DNA from 3 places in the Sulfobacillus thermotolerans genome. Region 3 is predicted to be linked to each of the others. Evidence: riboswitches for the same ligand, from Rfam matches in the RefSeq annotation. Region 3 holds a riboswitch; each other region holds the start of a gene.

Region 1 (3,276 bases), 910 kb from region 3:
GGACAATATGGTGGGATTTGGCGTGCGAATCAAGCACTTGGGGACGGCAGCCGAATGAAAATTGCAATCGTGACCGAAACTTGGTGGCCATCAACAGATGGTGTGGTAACACGTGTGACCGCGACGGTGCGCGAACTTCGGCGGATGGGTCATGAGATTTTAATCGTGGCACCGGAAGGCGGAGAAGCCGAATTTGAAGGCATTCCGGTAAAGCCTGTGCCGACCTTTTCGGTTGGGTTTGTCTATGGTGGCAAGCCATGGGGATGGCCTACGCCTCGGGTTACACGCTATTTGCGGGAATTTAGTCCGGATATTGTCCATGTTGTCAATCCCTTCGTCCTGGGCATTGCAGGCGTATGGGCGGCTCGCCAATTAAAGTGTCCGCTTGTTGCGTCGTATCATACCAATATTGCTCAATACGCTGATTTTTATCATTTGGGATTCACCAAACCCGCTGTGTGGGGATTATTGCGGCTGCTACACAATCAAGCCGTTTATAATTTAGCGACATCGGCGGCCATTCAGAATGAGATCACGTCGCATGGCATTGAACGTGTCCGGGTATGGCGGCGCGGCGTTGATTTGAATGTTTTTCATCCCCGGCAACGGGACAAGTCGATGCGGGCGCGCTTAAGCTCGGGAAACCCCGATCAAATTATTGCGTTATATGTGGGCCGGATTGCCAAGGAAAAAGGGTTGGCACGCCTCTTATCGCTTTTTCAGCGCAATCCGTCGGTTCATCTGGCTTTAGTGGGGGATGGACCGGCCGTCGAGTATTTCCAGGAACGGTTCGAGAAGACGCCAACGACCTTTGTGGGTAAGTTGCTTGGGCAAGAATTAGCAGCAGCTTATGCATCCGCCGATTTTTTTGTCTTTCCCAGCACCACCGAGACGCTAGGTCTCGTCTTATTGGAGGCGATGGCATCGGGTCTGCCCATCGTGGCGGCGGAATCCGCGCCTTCTCATGAATTGATCGACCATTCAGGCGCTGGCCGATTATTTCCCAGCGATCAGCCTTATTTACTAGGCGAAATGGTGCATGGACTCATTCATGACCAGCCGGGATTAGCGGTGTTGTCCACTAAAGCGCGGCAAGAAGCGGAGAAATGGGGATGGCAGGAACCGACGAAAGAACTCGTGCAGCTGTACGAACAAGCGATCAGAGAGTTTCGGGCCGGCAGATGACGCGGCTCTACCAATTTATCCAATTCGTTTCCGTGGGATTTGGCAATGCGGTCATTGATTTGTTATTTTTTAATGGCCTCTACTGGCTATTTCCGACGCGAAACGTGGATCAGCTGGTGGTGTATAACACCATTGCTGTCATTGCCGCGATTCTTAATAGTTATATTTGGAATAGCCGTTGGACCTTCCGCCATCAAGTGCGGTCCAAGGGCAAAGATGCGGTGCGTCAGCGCGTTTTGTTTGTGATTCAGTCGGTCATCAATATTGTGGTGAACGACTTAATTTTATGGGTAATCGCGCCGTTAGTGCTCGAAGTGCACATCATTCCTCATGTCATGGCCAATAATATTGCCAAATTGGCGGCGATGTTCTTAGCATCTTTGACCAGTTTCATCATGATGAAACTGTTTGTTTTTGTCTAATCGCCCGACAGCATTAAGATTTTCTTCCAATTTCTTTTCCGTGATTTTGCCAACACCTCAATTTTTTTGCCCTTTTTCTCCCGTTTTCATGCGCATTCATCATAGGGTTTCTATTCCTGAGTCCAAATGATGGAATCATATTGGAATCGTGGGAAGCTTGTCCCTTTACGTCCTATGGCTGGCGCAGCCTGGTGTCATCTCCTCTCAGCAGCAAAGAGTGTATCTGACAGGCTTGTTAATGTTCATTACACTGGCGCTAGCCAAATTGTTGGAAACAACAACCGGGGGACCCAATTGTGGGGGTGAATCCAGCATTGGACTGGAAGGGCCACTCTCCGCGCCCTAACCCGTCAGCTAACTCCGGAGGCAATATTTCTAAGGGGAGAATGACTGCATGCGATTTGCATTATGGCAAGGAATGACCGTTGCGGGCGTCACATTGGCAGCTGGGATGATGGCTTCACAAGGTGCCATGGCGGCCTCCGTATCGGCGACCACCGCGGCGTTGGCCCAAGAGCATCCGGCAATGAACCAAGTGTTGCAACAAGGAGATGTTTCTCATTGGGTGGCCACGCTGCAAGCCGATCTGTACCTTTTAGGGTACCACAGTGTGGGTTCTGATGACGGAATTTTTGGCCCCAAGACGCTTGCCGCGTTGAAGGCTTTTCAGACGGCGAATGGATTTCAACCGACCGGTGTGACCAGTGCGCCCGTATGGCAAGACATTTTAGCGGGATTCCAATTGGTGCCCCGTTATCAAGGCCCCACAACCTTGACGGTAACGCCTCCAGCCATTTCCGAACAAGCTCATCCGGCAATGTATCAACGGCTGAGCATGGGAAGTCAAGGGCATTGGGTGGCCACCTTGCAAGCCGATTTGAAGTTGCTTGGCTATTCCCAAGTGGGGCCGACTGACGGAATATTTGGTCCTAAGACACAACAGGCACTCGAAGATTTCCAGACCAGCCAGAACCTGGCGCCTTCAGGCGTCACCACCTTTCAGACCTGGCGGCAGATTCTTACCGGATTGGGTATCTTTGGGCCAAACACTATCATAAAGCAAACCTCACAGACTCCAAGCAGCGCCAACACGACGACTGCACCTAGCAGCGCTTCGCAAACCTCTTCAGTTGACGCGGGGTATGCGCGGACGGGTCCGGTGTCGCCCAATGCCCAGTCGATTGATGGGCGCCCCATTATTGCAGTGTATCAGGTACGGGCAACGGCTTATGGCCCGAGTCTGCAAGACAATTATCCCTATGGGCCGGTTGACGCGTTTGGACAGCCGCTCGAACCCGGGATGATTGCCGTGGATCCCTCGCTGATTCCTCTCAAGTCATATCTCTATGTGACGGGGTATACAGACCCCAATTTGCCCCAAGGGGGATTTTTAGGACGGGCGATGGACACAGGTGGTGCCATTGTGGGACACCACATCGATATTTACATGGATGCTAACGCCCAGACGGTTTCTAATTTTGGCATTGAGCCTGTGACCGTTTATGTGTTAGGTCAATAAGCGTATTAAGCGGAGAATCTCCCCAGGGCGCCATGCGCTCTGGGGCTTTTTTTCTTTGGGACAGGGTTTTGCGTCCCTAGTAGGAAGGATTTTCCGTGCGTCCTCGCGAATTACTATAGAGAGGTGAAGCAGAGATGAGAATTCACTCAT
Region 2 (3,276 bases), 590 kb from region 3:
GGGCAGCGGCACTTGGGGTGGTTCCGCAACCGGCGATAAGGGTGGATCCTAGGGCGAGAACAGCTAAACGCCATGCTAATGACAAGCGAATCACAGATCTTTCTCCTTACATCACGAATTTTTACAAAGAATTCTTTGCCATAATGGAAGTGTATGCTGAATAGCTGGTAAACACAAGAAAAAGGGACGAACGGACCATGTTGTCGACGCATATCCATTGCTTAAGAACACAAAGGAGGCGGTGAGCATGTGGGATGAAAATGGCGACGCACAAAAGATGCCGCAAGTGTTGGCGGCTCTATGGGTTCAGAGGCGCGCAGCGGCAATTGGAACCTTGGCTGGGTACGCACGGCTTGATCCCAGCGTGGTTGCCCGCGTGTTAACCGCCTTGACTCAGCGGGGGTGGGTACACGAGTATCGCCTTCCTGGTCAACCGCCGCTTTACTTGTGGGCCGGCCTTTGCACCGAGGATATGCTGAAAACCGCGGATATGATCCGGCGTATTGCTTGGGACTTACCGCGCCTTTAATGCAGTCCGCATGGGTGGCAGCAATCGTCAAGGTATGGCGTTCTCGGGGTTCCACAAAGTGGGCCAGCGCATTCAACACGCGTTGCCCCACCGCCCGAATGCTTTCGCCGCCAGGGGGTGGATTGCGATCAGGGTCTTGACGCCATGCGATAAAGGACGGGGACTCCGCTTCCTCAAGATCGCGCAGGCGCTTTCCATCCCATTGGCCTAGATTGACTTCGGCTAAATCAGGCAAAATCACGGGAGTCAAGTCATGATCTTGGGCTAAAGGGGCTAGCGTTTCTTGGGCTCTGAGCAACGGGCTTGTAACCAAATAGCGTATGGGCGCGTTATGCCATTGGTGGGCCAGTTGTTGTGCTTGAGCCCGTCCTGTTGCCGTAAGGGCTGGATCCCATGAGCGACAGGCAAAGCGACCGGCGGCATTGGCTTCGCTTTCACCATGTCGAATGAGTATGATATCTGCAAATGAGGGCAACACAGAACCTCCTGGAAAATCAGGTATGCCCATTATCTTACCCAATTTGGGGAAGAATGGGGAGCTTAAATTTTCGGTTGCGATATTTGTCAGTATAGGTCGAAATTGCCAACATCCGCTTATCCATGGTAGCCTTAAAGAGCACAAGCGTTGCATCTACAGCATATTCTAGGCTAGAGAGCGGCGTGCCAATTGAATCAATCGCCAAATCGTGTCATCACACGAACGGGGGACCCAATTTTCGGGGCGTACGCAAGGGGGCAGCCATCCGCCCTAGCCCGTCAGCTTACCTCGTCGGCTTGGAAGGCTTGGACTATGCCCGGGCTTTAGCCCGGTTTTTTCTTTGATGGGGCGACTGTTCAGTTGGATAGGAGATGAGAAGAGATTATGCATTTGCAAGGAGGCTGTTGACATGGGGTATAGCTATATGGCGTCTGATGAGCTTGACGCTGAAAGCGCCGAAGGCGCACTGGAGCAAAAAGTGTGGAAGGAAGACAAAAAGCCCTATCGTGGCTACGTTCCATGGCTCGTCGCCGTTATCATGATAGCCTTGTGGTGGGGAGTGACGGCCCTGAATCTCTTTCCTCCAACGGCCTTGCCTTCACCAGGGGCCGTTGTCCATGACTTTATCACCGTCGCGACGGTCGGTTATAGTGGGGAGCCACTGTTAACCAGTACGCTTTACAGTTTGGGGAGGATTACGACCGGATTTATAGCAGCAGTGGTCGTGGGCGTGCCGATTGGATTTTGGATGGCGTCCACGGATTGGGTGTTCTTAGCGATTGATCCGCTGTTGCAATTTTTGCGGCCGATTCCGCCCTTGGCGTACATCCCCGTCATGATTGTCTGGTTTGGCATTGGGGAGACGTCCAAGGTGGTTTTGATTTTCTTCTGCACCATCCCGATTATCATCATCAGCGCGATGTCAGGCGTTAAGAGTGTTCAAGAAACGCGCATTCGCGTAGCGCAATGCTTAGGCGCTAACAAGCGTCAGATTTTCCGCTATGTCATCTTTCCTTCAGCGCTTCCAGAAATCTTTACGGGCATGCGGGTTGGCATTGGAATTGCCTGGACCTGTTTAGTGGCAGCGGAAATGATTGCTGCCTCCAAGGGCCTAGGATGGATGATTGAGTCGGCCGGCAATGAATTACAAATTGGGGTAGTCTTTGTCGGCATCGTCATGATTGGGTTGTTGGGATACGGCATGGAGTTGATTATTCGCTCCATTGAGCACCGTGTCACACCGTGGAAGGGGAAAGCATAAACACAATCAAGATGGCAAAAACCCACAGCCATAAAATGAAGGAGGATGTTATGTGGAGAAAAAGAAGACCTTGAAGCCGTTTCTGGCCGGATTAATGGTGTTGCCATTAATGGCCATCGTGGCCGGGTGCGGCACGTCTGGGGCAGCCAGTGAACCGACGGTGACGATTGGCTACGAAAATGCGCCCGATCCGGAGTCTGTGGCGATAGAACAAAACTTTTTTCAAAAGACGATGCATGCCCACGTGGTGTTGAAGTATTTTTCCTCCGGCCCTGACGCGCTGACCTCACTTGCATCAGGATCCTTGGACTTTATGACAACCCTGGGCAATCCTCCAACAGCAGCGGCGATTGCTCGGGGTGTGCCGCTTAAAGTGGTATGGGCCATGGAGCGTTATACGACGGCCGAGGGATTGGTGGTGAAAAACGGCAGTCATATCCATTCGCTGCAAAATTTAGAGGGGAAGACGGTGGCATTGGTAAGCGGTTCCACTTCGCCTTTTGAGCTAGATACGGCGCTGGCCATGCACCATCTGCCCGTATCATCGGTGCAAATCAACAATATGTCACCGCCGGATATGGTGGCCGCGTGGAAAACGGGCCGCATTGATGCCGCCTATGTGTGGGCGCCATTTCTCAATGAAATGCAGCAAGATGATGGACATATTCTGATTTATGACCAGGATCAGGTGGACAAAGCGCCGATTTTTAATTTAGCGGTGGTCAATGCGCACTTTGCCGCTAAAAATCCCCAGCTAGTCGATGAGTTCGTGAAGGCCGAAGAGGACGGCGTAAAATTCTTTTACCAACACCCAACGAAATCGTTTGAAGACATTGCTAAACTCAATGGGATTTCTCCTGCCGAAGCGCGTAGCCAGGCGGCAGGCCTCAGCTTTACCACGCTGGCCCAGGAATTGACACCCCGCCGCTTGGGGACGGCCAGTACCGTCAAAGATTCCCTTGTGACGCGCTCGTTAACTTCAGCGGCGCAGTGGTTGAAGCAGACCGG
Region 3 (3,276 bases):
CGGATCTGTTGTCACCAACAGCGTGTTCAAGCCTTTTTGCGCTAGTGCGACCGCCGCTGCCGAGGACAGGGACGTCTTACCCACCCCTCCCTTGCCTGAAAACAGCAGATAATGCGTCATGTCAGCCCTCCTGGCGGCCACAAATATCTTCATAAGAGGGATACTGCCCCATTGTAAGGACAGCCCCTTCCACCGTAACAATCGGAAGCGCCTGATACACAACGGTATCGGAGACGAAGGCGTCCGGATTGTGACTCAACATATAGCGGGCTACCTGGTGCCCCTCATGTTTCAATCGTTCAATCAGGGTCGCTACTCGGACCAGTTGCTGAGTGCGAGGCCAATAAGTTCTCGGTTAATACCCGTAACCGTGATTTCCTCTTTTGTTAGATTCATGTATAATTATATCATTATCTATAAATAGCAACATGTGTGCTGGGAACATTCTTTACCTTATGATTTGATGGAGCGTCCTAGAGGAAAACTTCCCAAAATACGACAGCCTGGCACGCCCTGTTGGACATTAACCCACTCAACTTCGGAGATGTCCCAAAATAACGCAGACCGGTGTTGCTCAACCAGATGGGTGAGGCGTGCTTCAACGGCTCCCGCAGTCGCAGGATTGACGCGCGCCATGGTGATATGGGGAATAATCTCTTGATGCTTACCTTCATACGGTGGATATGTTCGAAATTTTTGCCAAATCGTTTCAAATAGCGTCATCAACTCTGGCGTTACTGTGACTTTTAAGTACAAAATCATTTCGTTGGGCATTTCAAAGCGCCCCATGTTGTCAAAATAAATCCGAAAGGGCGCCATTTTACCCAGCAAACGCTTCAACTGGGGAGCCACGATCCGAGATTTTGGCTCATCGGCAAAAGGAAAATGCACCGTGACATGTGCAGGGAGTTGCCGAGCAGAAGGGTCGCTTTGCAACCTGAACGCCTCTAGCGCGTCAGGCAAGGCTACCGGAATAATTAAAGCATTACCGTCAATCAGCAATGTGTTCCCTCCACGCTCAGTATGCCTTGTCTGCAATGAACTGATTCTCGGTCAACTCCTCTGGCAAATCTTAGGGTGAAAAAACACAGAATTTATTACCTGCCGAAAAAAATTTGTCACAATAAAACCGCATTATACCGTTTATTCTAGTGACATTTTCGTGTTTCGCCAAGTTTTTTTCCATTTCCACATCTTTGCAGCCAAAACAAATGCTGGAGTTCGTCTCCCTTCGTGCTCATTGTCGTGCATACCCGCGCCAAAATGCCTAGACGCCACGTTGTGCCCGGACAAGGCATCTCGACAGATTTCCCCGTTTCTTGTGATCCCCGTTACACTATGGGGCGTTACACCGCGCCTAATTCCTTGGGAACCGGGGGATTATTCTTTGGGTGAATCCTTTTTAGGCAGGGACGCTCGTGCCCGAACCCGTAAACTAACTCCGGCGGCGCCAAACGAGAGGAGGCATTCATTGATGGGATTGTGGAAACCTTTTGCATTAGCCATATCCGCTATGAGCAGTATGTTAATGGTATCGAGTCCTACATGGGCGCAAAGCGTCACGCTACCGGAACTCGAAGCCCAACATCCCGCGATGCAGCACACCCTATCTTATTCCGACCAAGGGCATTGGGTGATGACCTTGCAGGCTGACTTACAAGATCTCGGTTTTTCGGCTGTTGGACCTGTTGATGGTATCTTTGGCCCCAAAACCGAACAAGGGGTCAAAGACTTCCAACAGGCTGAAGGTCTGCCCGTGACGGGGACCGTAGACCCTGCAACTTGGCAAGATATTCTCGCCGGATTTCATCTCACCCCGGCCTATTCGTCTTCTGAAGGCTCCGCGGTCCAAGCATCCAATGCATCCCCTCAGACGATAGACGGCAAACCGGTGGTGGCGGTCTATCATATGACGGCAACAGCCTATGGACCGAGTGCACAAGACAACTATCCCTATGGTCCTGTTGATGCATTCGGACAACCTCTGCAACCCGGCATGATCGCTGTTGACCCCAGTGTCATCCCTTTGAAATCTACCGTCTACGTCCAAGGCTATCACGATTCTGTACTGCCCCAAAGCGGCTTTCTTGGTCAAGCCATGGATACCGGCGGCGCGATTGTCGGCGACCGCATTGATATCTTTATGGACAATGGCTCCCAGACCGTAGCCAACTTTGGCATTCAGCCCGTCACTGTTTACGTGCTGGGCCAATAACTAGGCATTCTCGCGCCAAAGGATCCGTAGTCTGGGCGCGAGAATGCTATCCATCTTTAATATCCCACATAAGCCGCGCGGCCCGGCCTCCAATTTTTAAAGGCCCGAACCACGCCGACACATATTCCGTTCCGTAGCGAGAAAGTGTTGCGGTGCTTATAATAGCTATAGGGATTGTGGTTGCACGACCGATGACGAATAATTTAAGAATGTGCAACATAATACGGCTGTGGTCTGACCATAACGACCGTGTTCAGAGCGTACATCCTCAGATTCGACATGTCTCGCTCGTTCCATTCTTGCGTATGAAAGTGTTAAGTGATGTAACCTCCTTGCATCGTCAAACGTTATGGTATTGAGACAAGAGAAAAGGGAGTTGCCTGTTACGGACGCACAGGAAGAACGACGGTTTACCCAATTTATGGAGGAATATGGAGATAGAGCTTTGCGGTATGCTTTCGTCACACTGCACGTCAAAGATGACGCGGAGGACACGGCCCAAGAAGCCTTCGTCCGTTTGTGGCGCCATACCGAACGGCACGGCGCGGACACTCTGAGCCCTGCTTTGCTTTTTCATACGATTACCAATCTTTGTCGCGACCGTATGCGTTATTACAAGCGCCATCCCGAAGATCCCACCGACATTCTCGAGGTAACTCAATCTGCCGTCGATGAGGTACCCTTACTTTTGGAGGACGTCAATGTTTTGGACGCTGTCATGAAACTCGGTGTGGTTGAACGCCAATGCATCTTATTATTTTATTATATGGACCGCTCACTAAAGGAGACCGCCGCGGCGCTCGGCGTCAGCGAACAGGTTGTGAAAACCCGTCTCTACCGGGCCCGCCAACACTTGCGTCCTTTGCTTGAACCCCTGTGGAAGGAGGGACTGTTATGAGCGAAGAACGCCACCATGACACAATCGGAGAGCTGATGGATCGGGCCATGGCTGACGGGATGGGTCTGTACTTCAAACCCGACTGGCATCCGAAAAAAGCGTTAAAACGGCGTGCGCGCGTCCGGCAGATATTTTTGAGCGCTGCCGCGGCGTCGATTGCAGG

The links. Region 3 has a riboswitch for cyclic di-AMP ahead of ORD20_RS15290 (peptidoglycan-binding protein). Riboswitches for the same ligand answer to the same signal wherever they lie in the genome.
Region 1: linked by a shared signal. The riboswitch ahead of ORD20_RS10350 (peptidoglycan-binding protein) and the one ahead of ORD20_RS15290 (peptidoglycan-binding protein) in region 3 are both predicted to bind cyclic di-AMP.
Region 2: linked by a shared signal. The riboswitch ahead of ORD20_RS01875 (ABC transporter permease) and the one ahead of ORD20_RS15290 (peptidoglycan-binding protein) in region 3 are both predicted to bind cyclic di-AMP.

The regions. Positions count from the first base shown of each region.
Region 1 is NZ_CP133983.1:1,990,678-1,993,953, forward strand. It holds gene ORD20_RS10340 (glycosyltransferase family 4 protein) at 55-1,185, shown strand; gene ORD20_RS10345 (GtrA family protein) at 1,182-1,607, shown strand; cyclic di-AMP (ydaO/yuaA leader) riboswitch at 1,856-1,991, shown strand; gene ORD20_RS10350 (peptidoglycan-binding protein) at 2,002-3,126, shown strand; gene ORD20_RS10355 (DUF962 domain-containing protein) at 3,261-3,276, shown strand, end outside.
Region 2 is NZ_CP133983.1:394,860-398,135, forward strand. It holds gene ORD20_RS01860 (ABC transporter substrate-binding protein) at 1-94, opposite strand, end outside; gene ORD20_RS01865 (histidine phosphatase family protein) at 222-1,004, opposite strand; gene ORD20_RS01870 (hypothetical protein) at 1,042-1,212, opposite strand; cyclic di-AMP (ydaO/yuaA leader) riboswitch at 1,197-1,320, shown strand; gene ORD20_RS01875 (ABC transporter permease) at 1,417-2,268, shown strand; gene ORD20_RS01880 (ABC transporter substrate-binding protein) at 2,321-3,276, shown strand, end outside.
Region 3 is NZ_CP133983.1:2,902,828-2,906,103, reverse strand. It holds gene ORD20_RS15305 (ArsA family ATPase) at 1-120, opposite strand, end outside; gene ORD20_RS15300 (arsenic metallochaperone ArsD family protein) at 122-325, opposite strand; gene ORD20_RS15295 (2'-5' RNA ligase family protein) at 454-1,002, opposite strand; cyclic di-AMP (ydaO/yuaA leader) riboswitch at 1,345-1,466, shown strand; gene ORD20_RS15290 (peptidoglycan-binding protein) at 1,475-2,215, shown strand; gene ORD20_RS15285 (RNA polymerase sigma factor) at 2,592-3,113, shown strand; gene ORD20_RS15280 (WD40/YVTN/BNR-like repeat-containing protein) at 3,110-3,276, shown strand, end outside.